Regions from separate parts of the Cohnella hashimotonis genome, predicted to be linked through region 1. Evidence: riboswitches for the same ligand, from Rfam matches in the RefSeq annotation. Region 1 holds a riboswitch; the other holds the start of a gene.
What was found. Region 1 has a riboswitch for cobalamin ahead of KB449_RS34025 (S-layer homology domain-containing protein). Riboswitches for the same ligand answer to the same signal wherever they lie in the genome.
Positions count from the first base shown of each region.

Region 1 (9,816 bases):
CCAACAGCAGGGTGGCGTTATTCCGCAACGAGTTCAGCTTCCCCGCGGAGAAGACGATCGAGCGTTACAAGGCGCGCGCGAAGCAGGTTCAGAAGCTGGTATGGTCGCTGAACATGCCCGTGTTGATCATGCTCGGCTTCTATATGTTCATGGTGTCCAATCTGATCGCCGGACGGCAGAAAAACGAGATCGCGGTGCTCCGCAGCCGGGGCGCGTCCCGCTGGCAGATCCTGCTCTCCTTCGCCGTCGAAAGCTTGCTGCTGAGCGGACTGGCGCTCGCCGCCGGACCGCCGATCGGCCTGCTGCTCACGAAGCTGCTCGGCGCCTCCGGCGGATTTCTATCCTTCGTGCAGCGCGCCAGCCTGCCCGTCCGCCTGACGGCCGAAGCATACCGGTACGGCGCGTGCGCGGCCGCCGTCTCCTTCCTCATGCTGATGATATCCGTGGGACTTGCGACGCGGGCGAACATCGTGGGCCACAAGCAGCAATTGGCCCGCCAAGGCAAGACGCCGCTCTGGCACAAGCTGTGCCTGGACTTGGTCGCGCTGGCGCTGGCCATCTACGGATTGTATACCTTCCGTTCAAGGCTGCAGGACCTTCAGCGCCTGGGATTGGGCGCGGACGATCTGCGCATCGATCCGCTCCAGTTCATCGTGCCGGCCTTGTTCATCCTTGGCGGCGGTCTCCTGCTGCTTCGGCTGTACCCTTATCTATTGAGGCTTATTTATATCGCCGGCCGCAAATGGTGGAGCCCGTCCGTCTACTACACGCTCATCCAGGTCGGCCGCTCGAACAGCCAATATCAATTTCTGATGGTGTTCCTTATCCTGACGATCGCCACCGGCTTGTTCGGCGCGAGCGCCGCCCGCACGATCAATGAAAATACGGCGGACCGCATCCGCTATTCGGCCGGTTCGGACATCGTGGTTACGTCTCAATGGCCGAACGACAAGCCCCCGCCCCCCGCGCCCGGCAGCCCGGCATCCGAGCAAGCGCCGGCGACGATGGGTTCAAGCATCGTACACTATCTCGAGCCGTCCTTCGATCCCTATACAAAGCTGCCGGACGTGGAGCAAGCGGCCAAGGTGTTTCGCAAATCGGTCGGCTTCAGCGCCGCGAGCGACGGCGAGGCTGCGAGCAGTTCGGGCAAAGCGACGCTCATCGGCGTCGACACCGACGACTTCGGCCGCGCCGCCTGGTTCAAAAACAGCCTGCTCGCGCATCCGTTTTACGAATACCTCAACCTGATTGCCGGCGACGCCAAGGCGGTGCTCGTATCGACGTCGCTCGCGGCGCAGATGAAGGTAAAGCCGGGCGATACGATATGGATCGGATGGGACAATGTACAGCAGGCGCCGTTCACCGTTTACGGCACGGTCGATTATTTCCCGACGTTCAATCCGCTGCCGCCTGCCGGCTCCGTGACCGCAGGCGAAGAAGCCGCGCAGGCGAACGCGCCGATGCTCATCGTCGGCCATCTGTCCCGCATCCAGTTCCAGCTCGGGCTCGAGCCTTACGAGGTGTGGCTGAAGATGAAGCCTGGCTTTGAGTCCGCCGAATTGTATCAGGCGCTGGAGGACAGTCCGATCGCGGTCACCTCCGTGCGCAACGCGCAGACGGAGCTGATCGAAGCGAAAAACGATCCGTTTCTGCTGGCGCTGAACGGCATCCTGACGCTTGGTTTCATTTTATCGATCCTCGTCAGCTTCGTCGGCTTCATGCTCTATTGGGTGTTGTCGCTCCGCAGCCGCGCGCTCCAGAACGGCGTCATGCGCGCGCTCGGCCTGTCCGTCCGGCAGATGGCCGGCATGCTGGCCGTGGAGCAGCTGCTGACGTCTGGCGTCGCCGTCTTGATCGGCGTCGTCGTCGGCAATCTGGCCGCGCGCCTGTACGTGCCTCATTTCCAGATCGCCTTCAATCCGAGCACGCTGGTTCCGCCCTTCGAGGTCATCTTCGCGCGGCTCGATTATATCAGGCTCTATTCGACGGTGTTCTTCATGCTGGCGGTCGGGCTCGGCATACTCGGGTTCATGCTGACGCGCATCCGCATCCATCAAGCGCTCAAGCTGGGGGAGGATTAACCGATGATCCAATGCGACGGCTTGGTGAAAATCTACAAAGCCTCGAATCTAGAGGTATTCGCCCTGCAGGGGCTCGACCTGTCGGTCGAGAGCGGGGAGCTGATGGCGATCATCGGCAACAGCGGCAGCGGCAAGTCCACCCTTCTCAATATGCTGGGCGGGCTGGATCGTCCCACGGCAGGCTCGCTCACCGTCGACGGAAAAGACATGCTGAAGATGAAAGAGTCGGAGCTCGTCCGTTACAAACGCGAAAGCGTAGGGTTCGTCTGGCAAAACAACGCCCGCAACCTCATTCCGTATCTAACCGCGCTGGAAAACGTGGAGCTCCCCATCCTGCTGTCCGGCCGGCGCAAGCGGCTGCGGGCACTGGAGCTGCTGGAAGCGGTCGGGCTCGGACACCGGGCGCGGAACAAGCTGCATCAGCTGTCCGGCGGCGAGCAGCAGCGCGTCGCCATCGCCATCGCGCTCGCCAACCAGCCTCGATTGCTGCTGGCCGACGAGCCGACCGGATCGGTCGACTCCCGCATGGCCGAGCAGATCCTCGATCTGTTCCGCGACCTCAACCGGCAGTTGAACCTGACCATCGTCATCGTCACGCACGATCCGCTGCTCGCGAAGAAGGTCGACCGCGTCGTCGCGATCCGGGACGGCAAGATCAGCTCGGAGATGCTGCGGCGCAAGTCATACGACGAGGAATTAAAAGAGCTCGAGGCGAGCCCCGAGCAGGAAGAGTCTCATGTCGAATATGCAATATTGGATAAGGCGGGGCGGCTGCAGGTGCCCGCGGACTATCTGCAGGCGATTGGGATTAAAGATACAAATAAAGTCAGACTGGAGCTTAGCGACGGGCAGATCATTTTGACTCCGCCGGAGAAGGGCGCCTGATCGACGGTCATTAAAAGCGGAGCGGCCTCGCCAAGTCAAAGACTGGCGGGACCGCTCCGTTTATTGATTTTATGCTTTTGCGGCCGGCAGTGCGGGGGATGCCTGCTTCTTTTTCCCCGCTAAGTAAACGCCGCAGAGAATAACGATCAGCCCCGCGAGCATATTCCAGCCGACGCGCTCGCCGAGCAGCGTGTACGCCCAGACCAGCGCCGTGCAGGGCACGAGGTAAGTGACCGTCGTGGCGAATTCGGCGCTCGCGGCCAGGATGATGTAGTAGAACAGGATGTAGCCGATGCCCGAGCCGAAGACGCCGAGTCCGAGCAGCATGAGCAGGTTCGTGCCGTCCGCGAGCGGCTCGACCGGGAAGGGATCGACGACGAGCGCCATGACGCCGCTCGCGACCGTGCTGCAGAGCAGTGTGCCGAAGGTCAACTGGTACATGGAGTAACCGGTCAGCACGCGTTTGGACAGCTGCGAGCCCAGTCCGTAGCACAGCGTGGCGGCCATCATGAGCAGCAGGCCGGTCGCATCGATCGACGAGACGGCGGACGGCGTGATGCCAAGCAGCAGCGCGACGCCCGCGAAGGCGATCGCGATGCCCATCCACTGGTACCGGTTCGAGGACGCGCGGAAAGCGGCTACGCCGATGACGACCGTCCAGAGCGGCGTCGTGGCGTTCAGGATCGAGGCGACGCTGCTGTCGAGCCGCGTCTCGCTGTGCGCGATGAGGTACCAGGGCAAGGCCGTGTTCACGATCGCGACGAGGGCCATCGCAGGCCATCGGACGCCGCGCAGCCCGAACGGCTTGCGCATCGCCAGCATGATCGCCGTCACGGCAACGAGCCCGAACGCCGACCGCAGGAAGGAGACGCCCCATGACCCGAAGTCTTCCACCAGCACTTTAATAAAGTAGAACGAGCCGCCCCAAATGAGACTGAGCAGGATCAGCGCGGCATAAACAACCTTGGGCATAGGCCGCTGTCACCTCCACCATTCCACGGCCGCGGCCGCGTCGGCGCTCGCGCCGCTCATCTCGAAGCCGATCTCGACGGTCTCCCCGATGCGAGGCGAGATGATCCGCACGCCTTTGCGGGCCGCTTCGGCGGACGCCCTGCGGATCGGATCGTTCCAATCGTGCATCGCAAGCGTGAACGCGCCCCAGTGAATCGGCAGCAGCGTTCCTCCTTTTACGTCGATATGGGCCTGAACGGTCTCCTCCGGCGACATATGGATGGCCGCCCAGCGCGGATCGTACTGTCCGCATTCCATGAGCGTTAGATCGAACGGACCGAATCGCTCGCCGATCTCCGCGAAGTGCGGACCGTAGCCGCTGTCTCCGCTGAAAAACACCTTTTGGCCGCCGCCCTCGATCGCCCAAGCGCACCAAAGGGTCGCATCCCGCCCGGCCAGCCCCCGGCCCGAGAAATGCCGGGCTGGCAAGCATGACAGCCGCAGCCCTTCCCATTCAAACGTCTCGTGCCAGTCATGCTCCTCGATGCGGCTCTCGTCCACACCCCATCGGCGCAAATGCGCGCCAACGCCGAGCGGCACGAAGAAGCGGCCGACCTTGGCATGCAGCCGGCGTATGGTGCCGTAGTCCAGATGGTCGTAATGGTCGTGCGAAAAGATAACCGCGTCGATGGGCGGCAGCGCCTCGATCTCGAAGGACATCGTATCGGCGTAGCGCTTGCCGCCGAAGCGGGGAAATGGCGACGGCGCGCGGCCCAGCATCGGATCGAGGAGAATCGTGCAGCCGCCGATCTCGAGCAGCGACGCGGAATGCCCGAACCAGGTGACGCGGAGCGGCCCGGGACGGCCGATCGCGGCCGTGTCGAGCTTCACGACGGGGAGACGACCGGGCGCAGGCCGCGCGTTCGGCCGCCGCTTCGCGAAGTCGCGGAGCATGGACAGATAGTCCGCCGCGGACGTCACCATCGAGGTCGGCAGCGGATAGCGGAACTTGCCGTCTTTGAATTGCGGAGACTTGTGAAGGCGATGTCCGCGATCCCGGTAAGCCTGGGCGCCGAATACCGGATCCAAGGCGAGCACCGCGTAGACGGTCGCTGCCAGCAGCAGTACGACGGCGAGCAGGACGATGAGCGTTATCATATGAAAAAAGACCTTCTCTCTGGCTGATGGTCGAACGGCCGGCCCCAGGGCCGGTACTCCGATGATATCATCACCGGACCCCCGTCCGCCACGATCCGGCTATTCGGCCGCGGATGGCACGACCTCCATCCAGCCATAGGCATCCGGCAGCTCGCCGCGTTGAATGCCCGACAGCGTCTCGTACAGCCGCTTCGACAGCTCGCCGGGCTCCCCGTCGCCGACGGTCAACCGCTCTCCGCGCCAATGCAGGCTGCCGATCGGGGAGACGACCGCGGCGGTGCCCGTGCCGAACGCCTCGCGCAGCTTGCCGTCCCGCAAGCCCGCCGCTACCTCGCCGATCGAGACCGGACGCTCGCTGACGGATACGCCCCAGCCCCGGAGCAGCCTAATGACCGAATCCCGGGTGACCCCGGCCAGGATGCTGCCGCCGAGCGGCGGCGTGACGATCTCGTCGCCGAAGCGGAAAAACGCGTTCATGCTCCCGACTTCCTCGACGTATTCGCGTTCGACGCCGTCCAGCCACAGCACCTGGGCGCAGCCCATCCGCGCAGCCGCCTCCTGCGCCTTGAGCCCCGCCGCATAGTTCCCCGCCGTCTTGGCGTCTCCCACGCCGCCGGCGACCGCGCGCACATGCTCCGTTTCCACATATATCGGGACTGGACGCACGCCCTCCGCGTAGTAGGCGCCGACCGGCGAGCAGATCGCGACGAACGCGTACGACCGGGAAGGCGCCACGCCGAGCTGCGTCTCGGTCGCGACGACGAACGGACGGATATAGAGCGAAGTGCCGGGCGCTTCGGGAATCCAATCCGCGTCCGCGGTCACGAGCCGCCGCAGCGCTCCCAACACCCGCGCTTCATCCACCGCCGGCACGCACATGCGCGCGCAGGAGCGGTTCAGCCGGCGGACATGATCCAGCGGCCTGAACAGCCTCGCCCGGCCATCCTTCCACTTGAACGCCTTCATGCCCTCGAACACCGTCTGTCCGTAATGAAAGACCTTCGACGCCGGGTCCAGCAGCAGCGGCCCGTAGGGGACGATCCGCGGCTCGCCCCAGCCGGTGCCTTCCTCGTAATCCATGAGCAGCATATGATCGGTAAAATAACGTCCGAAACCGAGCCCGCCCGGGCTCTCCTGCAGCTCGCGAACCTTGCTTTGAAGCCCCCTGATTCCATGCAATGGCATGCTTTCCTGCCCGCTTCGTTCCATCGTCATTCCCTCCTGCAAAGTGTTGCTTGTAGAATAACGCGAACGGAAATATATTTGAAATATCTGATTTGTACGAATACCATACCTTTAAAGTATGCTGAAAACAGAACTAGCGAGGTGCGGGAACGATGGATGTCAGGCAGCTGCGTTATTTTTTGACGGTAGCCGAGGAAGGCCAGATCACTTCCGCGGCCAAAAAGCTTCATATGGAGCAGCCGCCGCTAAGCCGGCAGATGCGGCTGATCGAGGAGGAGCTCGGCGTCGCGCTCTTCGACCGGTCGGGCAGGCGGCTGCGGCTTACGCCGGCCGGGGAGCGTCTTCGCGAGCGTTCCGCCGGATTGCTCCGACAACTGGAGGAGACGGTGGCGGAGGTGCGGGAGCTGGACGAGGGCGTGCGCGGAGTGCTGTCGGTCGGCGCCGTCGTGTCCTGCACGTCGCTGCTTCCCGGTCCGCTCGGCCGATTCAGGGAGCGGTATCCGGACGTGAGCTTCAAGCTGAGCGAAGGCGACCACCATCTGCTCGGCGAACGGCTGGAACGGCGCGAGATCGAGATCGCCGTCGCCCGGCTGCCGTTCGAAGCGCCCGGCGGCGAGGACCGCTACGAGATTCGGCCTCTCCCTTCCGACCCGATCGTCGCGCTGCTGCCGACGGGCGCCTGGAAAGCTGCGGACGGCGCGGCGCAGGCGCAGGGCGGACCGGGGCAGGGCGGACCGGCGCAGGGCGGACCGGCACAGGGCGGACCGGCGATCAGCGCCGGCACGGAGCCGCTGTCCCTTGCCGAGCTCGCGGCTTTTCCGCTCGTCTCGCTAAAGACGGATCGCACGGTCGTCATGCACGAGACGATCATGCGCGCCTTCGCGGCCGCGGAGCTAAGCCCCCGCGTTCTGTGCGAATGCGCGAGCGTGGCGATCGCGCTCACGCTGGTGGCCCACGGCTTCGGCGCCGCGCTGCTGCCGAAGTCCGTCATGTCGACGTTTCCGCTGGCGGGCATCGAATGCCGCGCGATCCGCGACGCCGACCTGCTGTCGGAGGTCGGGCTCGTCTGGCTTAAGGACCGTTATCTCTCCCGCGCGGCGCAGCGCTTCATCGCCTTGTTCGGCACGCCCGATGGACAAAGCGGCGACGGGGGTCTATCATGAGAAGGAATCGAATAGCCGAATGACGGCAAGGTGCCCCGGCGCGATCGGCGCGGAAGGGCTTAATAGGGAAGCCGGTGCGAATCCGGCGCGGTCCCGCCACTGTAATTGCGGAGCGAAGCGGCTTGTTGCCACTGTCCAAGCGGACGGGAAGGCGCCGCGCAGCGATGAGGCAAGAGCCAGGAGACCTGCCTTGAACGTCGATTCTCTTTCTTCGGGGGCTAAAGGAAGAGAATGCGCTGCGAAAAACGCTTGCGCGGCTCGACTTTGGCGTGGTATTTCATGTCAGCCCCTGTTAACGGCAGGGGCTTTTTGAATTGTCGGCGCGCGCTGTCTACTCTATTCGAACGGACCGAGCTTCCGCTAATTTCGATTTCCAGACACTTTATCGCTTTTCTGCGGACTCCGGATCTCTTATTTTTCAATATCGCGCCCTTTTGTGCCGCCGATCATGCCTTTAGCGAATCTGTGGTCCGCTAATGCGTTCTATTCGCCGGCTCTTGGCCATATAGCGGATTTGTAGTCCGCTTGGCCGTCTTGGCCGCGGATCTGTCGTCCGACCGGCTAACCGACAGCGACACTGTCGTCCGCTCGATCACTCGTCAGCCGCTCGCCCCCTCATGCTGCCGCCACTTTACCGGAAACGAGGTCCGATCCATGCCGAACGTCCGATCTTTATTTCAACACACCTTATCCCCTTCGCTCAGATCATATCGCGCCTGGCCGCTGGCGCTCATGCTGATCGTCGCGTTGGCCGTGTGCCTGGCGGCTCCCGCCGCGGCTGCGGTTACCGACGCCAACGGCGCTGCAACCGGCACCGTCACGCTGTCGGTCGTCGGAGACGCCCAGCGCGGCACCTTGCTTCCTGCGACGCAGGTCGAATTGCGGAACGGGGATACGGCCTACTCCGTGCTCGAGCGAACGCTCCCGGGCAAGGTCAAGTCTTCCGGGTCGGGCGAAACGCTTTATGTGAGCAGCATCGATGGACTGTCCGAGCTCGATCTCGGACCGAAAAGCGGCTGGATGTACGAGGTCGGCGGATTATATCCCGCCGGCAGCGCCAGCATGTACCGGCTGAAGCCGGGCGATTCGGTCGTCTGGCGCTATACGCTCGATCTGGGCGCTGACGTAGGCGCTCCGAATTCCGGCTCCGGCGGGAATGCGGGCGTCAAGCCGGATGGGGGCGACGGATCGAGCCCCTCCTACAAAGCCGACGTCGCGGCGCTCCGCAAGCTTCTGCTTGCCAAGCCTGCCGCCGGGCTGTCCGAATGGGAAGCCTTCGCGCTCGGACGCTCGGGAGGCGGCGTTCCGGATGCCTACCTTGCGGAGCTGGCTGCGCAGGTGAAGGCCGCAGGCGGCGCGTATCGCAAGGCGACGGACCTGGAACGCATCGTCCTCGCCGTCCGGGCGGCCGGAGCCGATCCCCGCGCGTTCGCGGGCTATGATCTCGTGGCCGCGGTGTATAACCACGCCAAGCTGACGCTCCAGGGCGCCAACGGCCCGATCTTCGCGCTGCTCGCGCTCGACAGCGGCGGCTACGACGTCCCGGTCGGCGCGGTCTGGACGCGCGCCAAGCTCGTCGATTGGCTGCTCGCGCTGCAGAACGCGGACGGCAGCTTCCCGCTGGCCGCCGGCGAAGCCGGCAACGCGGACATTACCGCGATGGCGCTGGCCGCGCTCGCGCCTTACGCGAATGCCGCCGAAGGCGGCGCCGCCGGGGCCGGCGCTGCCGTGCAAGGCGGCAACAGCTCGGCCGCCGTAGCTGCGGCGATCGGCCGCGCCGTCGCCTATCTCTCGTCCGTCCAGTTGACGGACGGCGGCTTCAAGCTCGAGCGCGACGAAAACAGCGAGACGGCCGCGCAGGTCGTCATCGGCCTGACCGCGGCGGGGCGCGATCCTGCCGGCGCTGACTTCGTCAAGGCCGGCGGAGGCCTGCTGGAAGCGTTGCTGGCGTATCGGACGGCTGAAGGCGGCTTCGCGCACACGCCGGGCGGCGCTTCCGACGCCATCGCGACGGAGCAAGCGATGCTGGCGCTGGTCGCATACGACCGTTATGCGGACGGAGCTCCCGGGCTGTACCGGATCGCCGCCGAACGGTTCGCGGACGAAAGGCAGATCGCCGGATGGGCCTCAGATGCGGTGCATCAAGCTTACACGGCCAAGCTGCTATCCGGCACGAGCGCCTCTCCGCTTCGTTTCGAACCGAAGCGCGGCATCACGCGCGCCGAGTTCGCCGCCCTGCTTGTCAGGCTGGCCGGCGACAGGCTGAGCGCAGCGCAAGGTCCCGGCTTCGCCGGCATGACCGGCGAAGTCTCGTTCGCCGACGTCCAGCCGTCCGCCTGGTACTATGGGGCCGTCATGCAAGCCGCCCGCGCCGGCATCGTCAACGGCGTATC
Region 1 covers NZ_JAGRPV010000001.1:8,520,462-8,530,277, reverse strand. Annotated here, with positions in the region: gene KB449_RS34055 (ABC transporter permease) at 1-2,081, shown strand, start outside; gene KB449_RS34050 (ABC transporter ATP-binding protein) at 2,085-2,966, shown strand; gene KB449_RS34045 (DMT family transporter) at 3,036-3,938, opposite strand; gene KB449_RS34040 (MBL fold metallo-hydrolase) at 3,948-5,075, opposite strand; gene KB449_RS34035 (branched-chain amino acid aminotransferase) at 5,175-6,260, opposite strand; gene KB449_RS34030 (LysR family transcriptional regulator) at 6,413-7,423, shown strand; cobalamin riboswitch at 7,436-7,630, shown strand; gene KB449_RS34025 (S-layer homology domain-containing protein) at 8,078-9,816, shown strand, end outside.

Region 2 (9,816 bases), 5.3 Mb from region 1:
TCCAGCGCGACTGCCGAAGATTTGCCGCATGCTTCTTTTGCCGGTCAACAGGACACCTTCTTAAATATCATCGGCAAAGACTCGATTTTGCGGCATATCAGACAATGCTGGGCTTCCTTGTTCACGGAGCGTGCGGTCATATACCGTATGCAGCAGGGGTTCGATCACAGGCAAGTGTATGTATCGGTTATCGTTCAAAGGATGATTTTTCCCCAGGCTTCAGGCATTTTATTTACCGCCGATCCTGTCACTTCCAACCGGAAGCTGCTTTCCATCGATGCCGGTTTTGGACTCGGAGAAGCGTTGGTCTCGGGTTTGGTCAATGCAGATTGCTATAAGGTGCGGGAAGAGAAAGTCGTAGAGAAGCGGATTGCAGCTAAAAATTGGGCGATCTACGGAAAGAAGGAGGGCGGGACAGAAAAGAAGCGGATCGAGCCTGATCGGCAGAAGTCTCAAGCCCTCACCGATCGGCAAATTTTAGAGTTGGCACGAATCGGAAGGCAGATCGAAGCTCATTTTGGCTGTCCGCAGGATATCGAATGGTGCTTGACTAACGATACTTTTTATATCGTCCAGAGTCGGCCGATCACAACGTTATTTCCGATCCCTGAGGCGGATGATCAACAAAATCACGTCTATCTTTCGGTCGGACATCAACAAATGATGACAGATCCCATAAAGCCGTTGGGCTTGTCTCTTTACCTATTGATTACGCCTGCACCGATGCGCCAAGCCGGTGGAAGGTTGTTTGTCGATATTGCCCCCAGGCTGACTACCCCCGCCGGCCGGGAAGCGATGTTAAAAGTGCTGGATTCCGATCCCTTGATATCGGGTGCGGTCAAAACAATCATAGAGCGAGAGTTCATCGCATTGCTGCCTCATGATCCCTCGGTGTCGACCCCGACAAGAGTTGATACCGCCACGCCTGCACCGATCGAGTTCGATCCCGCAATCGTTTCTGAGTTGATCATGCGTAACCAAGCATCGATTAAAGAGCTGAAGCAGAACATTCAGACGAAATCGGGACCGGCGCTATTCGATTTTATTTTGGAGGACATCCGGGAATTAAAGAAAATTTTGTTCGATCCTCAGAGTACGGCTGTGTTTATGGCTGCCATGAATGCTTCAGCATGGATCAATGATCGCATAAATGCGTGGTTGGGCGAAAAAAACGCGGCCGATACGCTCTCTCAATCGGTACCGAATAATATTACTTCGGAAATGGGTCTGGCGCTGCTGGATGTCGCGGATCAGATTCGCCCCTATCCGGAAGTCATTCATTATTTGCAGCATACGGAAGCGGATGACTTTCTGGAGAAAATCGTTCAGTTCAACGGAGGGAAAGTGGCCCGTGACGCGATCCGCGATTATCTAGCCAAATACGGAATGCGCTGCCCCGGAGAAATCGATATTACGAGAACCCGCTGGAGCGAAAAACCGCTCGCCCTTGTTCCCATGATTCTGGGTCACATCCAAAACTTTGAACCGAATGCCGGCAAGCAAAAATTCGAGCAGGGGCGCCAGGAGGCGCTCGAAAAAGAACGAGAACTGCTGAATCGATTGAGGCAACTGCCTGACGGCGAGCAAAAAGCGCTGGAAACGAAGCAAAAGATCGACCTTGTCCGGAACTTCATCGGTTACAGGGAATATCCGAAATACGGCATGATTAGTCGCTACTTCGTATACAAGCAAGCCATTCTGAAAGAGGCGGAACGACTCGTTCAAGCGGGCGTCATCCGTGCCAAAGAAGATGTGTACGACCTCGCTTTAGAAGAGCTTCACGAAGTCGCACGCTTAAACCAACTGGATCAACGGATCATCGACAAACGCAAAGAGGATTACCGATTTTTCGAAAAACTAACGCCCCCGCGCGTCATAACCTCTGAAGGCGAGATCATTACGGGCGCGTATCAACGAGAAAATATGCCGGATCACGCACTGTTAGGCCTGCCTGTTTCTTCGGGCGTCATAGAAGGAAGAGCGCGTGTCCTTTTAAATATTGAAAATGCCCATCTGGAGGAAGGAGATATACTCGTCACTTCCTTTACCGATCCTGGTTGGACGCCGCTGTTCATATCCATTAAAGGTCTGGTGACCGAAGTCGGCGGACTCATGACCCATGGCGCCGTAATCGCGCGCGAATATGGCTTGCCAGCCGTCGTCGGCGTGGAAAATGCAACCAGGCTTATCAAGGACGGGCAACGAATTCGCGTGAATGGAACAGAAGGATACATTGAAATTTTGTAAGTCATCAAGCTAGCTATTGCAAGGTCAAAATTTGCGGTCCTTCGGCCGTGATCGCGATCGTATGCTCATATTGGGCGGCAAGCTTGCGGTCCAGCGTCCGTGCGGTCCAACCGTCATCGTCGATTGTCATGCGATAGGTGCCTTCGGTAATCATGGGCTCGATCGTGAACACCATGCCTTCCTTGATACGGGGGCCTTTGCCTGGCTGACCGACATGCGGGTAGTTGGGATCCTCGTGAAGGTCCCGTCCGATGCCATGAGCGAGAAGGTCGCGCACGACGCCGAAGCCGTTCGATTCGGCATGCTGCTGGATCGCGCTCGTCATGTCGCCGATCCGGTTGCCGGAGCGCGCCTGCGCGATGCCGAGGTCGAGACATTCCTTCGTGACGCGCATGAGCTTCTCGGCCGTCGGCGAGATCTTCCCGACCGCATAGGTCCAGGCAGAATCGCCTAGCCAGCCATCCAGCTCGGCGACCGTGTCGATCGTCACGATATCGCCTTCCTCCAGGGGTTTGCTGCCAGGGAAGCCATGCGCGATGACGTCATTGACGGAGGCACAGGTCGCATAACGATAGCCCTTATAGCCCTTCGTATAAGGCTTGGCGCCGTGCTTTAAAATGATGTCCTCGAAAACGCGTTCGATCTCGTTTGTCGTAATGCCCGGCTGAATAAGCGGGGCGATCGTCCGATGGCATTCGGCCACCACTTGGCAGGCTTTGCGGATCGCTTCGATTTCGTGTTGGCTTTTTAAAATAATCATGGTTGCCTCAGGACTCCTTTGTAATGGCATGCATGGCGAGACGGGAGATACGATCGACATCCAGCTCTGAATTTCCAGCATAATAATGCAGTCCGCAGCAGCCGACCAGCACGGCAAGCATATGATCGATGCTCTCGTCATCCCGGCGGGCGATCGCCTGGAGTGGAACGTACAACCGATCCATGAACCTTCTCTTTGCGATGCTCCGATCCTTCTCCGGCAAGCCCGCAAAGTGCTCCGCCGCCATTTTATAGACGAGATAGGCACGGGCGTCCACTTGCCACAGTACGAGCAGCGATTTGCAATACGCGAGCAATACCAAGCCATCCGAACTGCTCTCGCCGTCGTCGATCCATTGCGACAGCGCCTGCTCGCAGCGCTCGAAGCCGCTGTCCAGCACATCCTCGATTAACAAATGACGGTTCGGATAATAATGATATACGGTGCCGTACCCCAGCTCGGCCTCGCGAGCGACATCGCGAACGTCGAAGCCGCCGCCTGTGCGGAAGTAAGCGCGCGCTGCGACATCCAGGATCTGTTCTCTGCGCTGCATACGGATGCGCTCATTTTGTTCTTTTGTACGCGGGCACATGCGTGCAGTGTCCCCCCTTTTATTGACCTGCAAATTTGTCGATAAAAAAATAGTAACCGATGTGGCGAAGAAATGCAATTTGCTGTGGATGCCTGATGAAAAAAGCCTTTCATTTGGATAATCTTGGTTTACTATATTTAGAGACGAGGAGGGAGCAATCATGGAATTGAAGGAATGGCTGTCGTCGCTTGGCATCCAGATGCCTAAGCCGGAGCTGCAAGCACTGGAGCGGCATGCGGAAAAACAGCTTGGAGCAGAATATGATATGCGGTGGATGTCGGTACAGGAACAGGGGCAGCTGCTGGAGACGATCGCATCTATTCCTGTCTATCGAGACATTTTGCCGCTATGGGAAAATAGCGGGGGCGATTACATAGCGATCTATCGGAGAGGGCCGCTCGCCGGGAAAATATGCGTAATGTCTCATGAGGAGACGGACTTGACGCCGCGCTGGCGCAACGTTATCTCGCTGCTGGAACGAATGGATGCCGATCCGGAAGGGGAGTGGCGCGACTGGACCTTCGATTATCCGGCTCCTGAAGGCATTCCGGGAGAGCAGCTGGAACAGGACAGGAAAACGGTGGATCAGCTGTGGTCATTATTGAAGCAGGAGGATGAAGAGGACATCCGCTGCCAGACGGCCTTTGCAATCGTAGCGCTGACCCCCAAGGCAGATCTGGCGGAGCTGCTTGCATTGCTGGAGGATGAAGATATGTATGTGCAGGAAAGGGCTTGCGAACGATTCGGCGAAGAGCAATTTACGGCTGCGGAGCAACCCTTGCGCGAATTGGCGAGAAGTGGCATGAGCAATGCCAAGAGCGCCGCTGCGCGCGCGTTGGCAGGGATGAACATGCGTCCTTAATGGACCCATATTGTAGAAATATCTCATTAAGAGTCGCGAAAACTCGCGGCTTTTTCTCATTTATGCGAAGCATTTTTCTGTCAATGGTTGATCTCATGAACTTTTACTTATCAAGCACGGTAACGTTGCAACCAAACGCTTTACCAGAGGAGGACGCTAAGATATGATATTACTTCGTGCTTACATGGCTAAAGAAGGGCGGAGAAATCGTTGAAAAAAGGGGTCTTACTCTCCTTGGTGGCATTGTCGCTTTTAGCTGCGGGGTGTTCGGAGAAACAGCCTGACTCGACAGAAACGAAAGGAGAACAAAAAGAGGCCGGTTTTTTCGAGGCGCCGGGCTACGCATTCGGGTATCATTTAGGCGAGCTCATCAGCGGGGACTTTCAGCCGTACGCGGAAGGCAACGTCCTCTACATGGGAGGCATAGACGGCAGCGTAACAGCTGTCGATATCGCCGCAAAGAAAAAATTGTGGTCTACCGATCCGGTCTCTACGACTGTTGAGGGCATTGAAATGGCCGACAACGCAAACGGCATAAGCGCTGACGATAATGCCCTGTTTGTTAGCGGAAGTTACAGCATCCGAGCCTACAATAAAGTCGACGGCGGCAAGCTGTGGCAGAAGCAGATCGGCCAGTGGACGACGGCAGCGCCGCTTCGCTACGACGATAAGCTGATTGCAGGCATCGATGATGGGAGCGTCCTCGCTCTCGATCCGAAAACGGGAGACGAAATTTGGTCCGCCAAGCAAGATGATCTGGGCATACGATCAGAGATTACAGAAAAGGACGGCGTAATCTATGTTTACGGAAACAACGGCATATTGATTGCGGCCGACGCTTCGAGCGGAAAGATGAAGTGGCAGACAACTACGCTTTTAGCGAGCAATGATTGGAATAATCCGGACAATCAAATCGCGGAGCTCTTAAATACGAAGCCTGTATTTTACGCTAACCTTGTCATCATCGGCAGTTGGGACGGCAACGTGTACGGTATCGACCGGAAAAGCGGAAGTCTTGTATGGGAAACCCGCACGGATAAAGTAACTTCTTATCCGCTGTTAGATGGAGACACCGTCTATACAACTACTTCAAACGCCGTCCATGCCCTTGACGCCAAAACAGGCGAACAAAAATGGACGGTATCCTTTGACCAATACCTGACGGACTGGCATCTATCGAACTTAGCGGCCAGTAACGGCAAGCTTTATGTAGCCGCGGACAAAACGCTCCTCGAGCTTGATTCCGGCACCGGGGAAAGCAGAGAATTACTGGCGTTGTCTGACGACGCCAGCGGTATATATCTTCATGATGGTCTGCTTTTTATCGCTCTGTTTCACGGGGACGTGTTGGCCAAAGCATTGGACGAGTAACGCAAGAAAAGAGCCCGAACGGGCTCTTTTTACATTACTCGATAGCGTTAGTTTCAGGCAAAGTTCATCTGCGAGCCGGCGGAGCCACCGGAATGACAATGGACACCACCGTACCCAAGCCGGGCTTGCTGAGGATGCGAAACTGACTCCTCTCGTTGTACATAAGCGCCAGCCGTTTGTGCGTGTTGCGCAAGCCGATATGGGCTGCCGCATCGTCCGGTTGGCGTAGGCGCCGTCGGATCTCGGACAAGCGTGCATGCTCCATGCCAAGGCCGTTGTCGATCACCGTAATTCGAAGCGCATCTGCGCGACGCAATATTTTCACTTTGATCGATCCGCCGCCGGGCTTTTCTCGAAGTCCATGGTAGATACTGTTCTCGATCAGCGGCTGAAGCAGCAGCTTCATCGTGATTAACCCGCGATGGTGCTGCGCCATATCGCGAATCAGGAAATGACGCTGCAGGCCGCGCTGAAGAAGGATAAAGGCCTGGCGCTAGAGGCATTTCTGAACGATCCGCTGGTGTCGATACCGCGCGATCGTGCGGAACAATTGTTTGACCGCATGCTGCAAGATACGAAGTCGATGCTGCCTGACTGGCGTCTGTAAGTCGGATAGGCGAGAATCAAAGATCAGCCTGAAGACGAATGATCTTCGGGCTGTTTTGCGGTATTCATAAAAACGCCATAATCCCACCATGACAAAGGCCATATATTCCGCTATGATGGTCAAGTCTAATTGAATATTTCATTTCAGGTGCCCGTCATGACTTGCATTACGAAAGTTAGAGATGGGTTAAAAGGGAAGCGGGTGCAATTCCCGCGCGGTCCCGCCGCTGTAAGAGATGAGCTTTATGCCATACGCCACTGGATGTTCCGGGAAGGCGGCATAAATCGATGATTCTCAAGCCAGAAGACCTGCCGGAAATGGACACCGACAACTCTACGAGCGATAGGGGGTGTTTGAATTGAGTCTGCCCGTTTATTTGGCGATCTCTCTTTAAAACCTCTTGACGATTCCGTTAAGAGGTTCTTTTTATTGCGTCCACACGCGAACTGGCAAGTAAAATGAATGGGAAGCAGGGATCGTTCACTATGATGAGAAAAATAACGGCCTGGATGCTCGCGCTAAGCGTCGCATTTTCGTTGTTTGCGGCGGGCGCGAAAACGACCGGCGTTGCTGCTGCGGCAGGCGCGCTCGAAGGTTATATTACGTTGACAGTCGAGAAATTTACGCTGGGTCAAGGTTACAAGCTGGAGCCTACCCGCGTACCCTTTTATACCGGAGAGAACGGCGCGGCCGTAATCGCCCGGGTTTTGGGCGAAGAAAATATCAAGCATACAGGGACTGTCGACGGCGCCTTTTATTTATCCGATGTACGAGACTCGGTGCAAGAAGCGCATGTGCCGGACTACATACTCGAACAAATCGCGTTAGGCAATGAGACGCTCGGCGGGCGGCAGGATTCCGAATGGCTCGGCGAATTTGACTATACGCCGATGTCAGGCTGGATGTACGAAGTCAACGGGGAATTCCCGCCGGTCGGATTGTCGGCTTACCTTCCCCATGACGGCGACGTCGTCCGCACGCAGTTCACGGTGTGGGGCTACGGCGCGGATCTGGACTATTCAGATGGCAGCGGCTATATCGATTCTGCCGATAAGGATGAATTGACGGCACTGATCGGCAAGGTCAATGGAGATCCGACCAGAGATACGCTGCTTTCCGATCCGGCGATTGCCGCCTCGTATACGCATGCGTACGAAGTGCTTGAAAATATCGAGAGCACACAAGATAGCGTCGACCGGGCGTTAACGGAACTGGCGGACGGACTCGGTTGGGACGTCGTCAAGCCGGAGCTCGCGATCGCCGGCATCGAAGACCAGTCTTTTCTACACGCGAAACAACTTAGCTTTCAAGTAACCGCAACCGATGCGGGCACGCCGGGCATCGTCCCGACAGTGACCCTGAATGGCACCGCCCTTATGCCAAAAGACGGCCAATATACGGCCAACCTGGTCGTCGGCGCCAATACGATCGTCGTTACCGCTCAGGATCTTGCTGGCAATACTGCGCTTCGGACGTTGACGGTTTACTATGGTCTGTCGGGCATCGTCGGAGAACAGCTCGGTAAAAACCTCGCTTGGATTGCGAATACGGTGAAGGAACCGACCTTCGGAACGCTCGGGGGCGAATGGTCGGTACTGTCGCTCGCGCGTGGGCAATATGATATGCCTGCAAGCTATTATGCGAAGTATTACGATAATGTCGTTGCGAAAATAGCTCCGTTAGTCGCTCAGAACGATGGCATACTTGATAAGAGCAAGAGCACGGAACATTCGCGTCTTATTGTCGGACTGGCTTCGATAGCGAAGGATCCGCATCATGTCGCGGGATTTGACGCAACGCAGGCGTTGTCCGATTACGATTATGTCCTTAAGCAAGGCATCAACGGTCCGATCTGGGCGCTGATCGCGATGGATACGCGAGGCTACGCGTTCCCGGCCGCCGCGCAAGGCAAGAAACAAGCGACCCGAGAAAACCTTATTCAATATATTCTGAACAATGAAGTGAAAAAAGGCACCGAGCAAGCCGGCGGCTGGGGCTTTAGCACGGTTACGGCCGACGTCGACTTGACCGCCATGGCGATGCAGGCGCTTGCGCCGTACTACGCGTCAGACGACTCGGTACGGGCGGCGGTCGATCGGGCGATCGTCTGGCTGTCCGCGAAGCAGAATAACCTGGGCAGCTTTACGAACTTTGGAAGCACCAGTAGCGAAAGCATCGCGCAGGTCGTTACGGCGCTATCCGCTCTGGGCATCGATTCGGCGACGGATGCGCGATTCGTCAAGCAAGACATGTCCGTTCTGGAGGCGTTATTGTCTTTTGGCGCTCCCGATGGCGGCTTCAAGCACGTACTGACTGGCAAAGTAGACAGCATGGCGACCGACCAGGGCACCTATGCGCTCATCGCATACGCTCGATATACGAAAAGCGAGAATCGGCTGTACGATATGACGGATGCCGTCGATCCCGCAGCACCAAAAGTAATAGATTTGCCGCTGCCGGACGGCTTGACGCCGGTCGTCGATATCCCGCTGGACACGAACGATTACAGCCTTACGCTATATCCTTACGACCAAAACAAGCAAGTAAAGGTTACGATTCCGGCGGATTCCGAATCGAAGGTTAGCCTGAATACGGCGGCGGACAGCAATCTTCCCGCGTTATCCGTAACGAAGGGCAACGTGTCCGCGTTCATTCCGCAAAACACATTGATCAAGAGCGGCGATCCGTCCAAGGTAGAGCTGCTCACGACAATCGACGCGTCAGACCTGACGCTAAAAGAGAAGATCGGCGGCATCGTGGCAAGCGGCATGAAGCTGGATTCCATTGCGAAGGCGTTCGCGATGGGCGGAACGGATCGAGTGACGTTCGACAGGTTTATCACGCTGACCTTCACAGGCTTGAACGGAAAGAGCGCCGCATACGTTGAAAACGATCAAGCCCACACGATTCAAAAGGTCGCCGATGAAGCGGCCGGGATTGAAACGGGCAAAGACGAGTACGCGTACGACAGCGGAGAAGATCTGATCGTCAAAACCAAGCATTTTACCCAGTTTGTCGCCTACGCCGAGAAGTCCTCGGATCCATCTGCCGGCGGTGGCAATGGCGGAACAACCGGTCACGTAACGTTGTCGATCGATAAAAATACGATAGGCAAAGGGTATGTGGTCGCGCCGGAGCGTGTCGAGCTTAAGGAAAACGACACGGTGTGGAGTGTCCTATCGCGCGTGCTGGATAGCAAGCAGATCGCCTACAAATATGAATTCAATCCGAAATACAATAGCGTGTACGTTCAATCGATCGCCGGCGACGGCGAGTTCGATCACGGAAATCTCAGCGGTTGGATGTATAACGTCAACGGAACGTATCCGGATTACGGTGCCAGTCTTTATAAGTTAAAAGACGGGGACAGCGTACAA
Region 2 covers NZ_JAGRPV010000001.1:3,218,355-3,228,170, reverse strand. Annotated here, with positions in the region: gene ppsA (phosphoenolpyruvate synthase) at 1-2,247, shown strand, start outside; gene map (type I methionyl aminopeptidase) at 2,261-3,007, opposite strand; gene KB449_RS12920 (TetR/AcrR family transcriptional regulator) at 3,015-3,560, opposite strand; gene KB449_RS12915 (hypothetical protein) at 3,760-4,461, shown strand; gene KB449_RS12910 (outer membrane protein assembly factor BamB family protein) at 4,672-5,832, shown strand; gene KB449_RS12905 (sensor histidine kinase) at 5,897-6,238, opposite strand; partial or broken gene KB449_RS12900 (family 4 glycosyl hydrolase) at 6,254-6,439, shown strand; cobalamin riboswitch at 6,568-6,769, shown strand; gene KB449_RS12895 (S-layer homology domain-containing protein) at 6,928-9,816, shown strand, end outside.
Region 2: another riboswitch for cobalamin. It lies ahead of KB449_RS12895 (S-layer homology domain-containing protein); the one in region 1 lies ahead of KB449_RS34025 (S-layer homology domain-containing protein).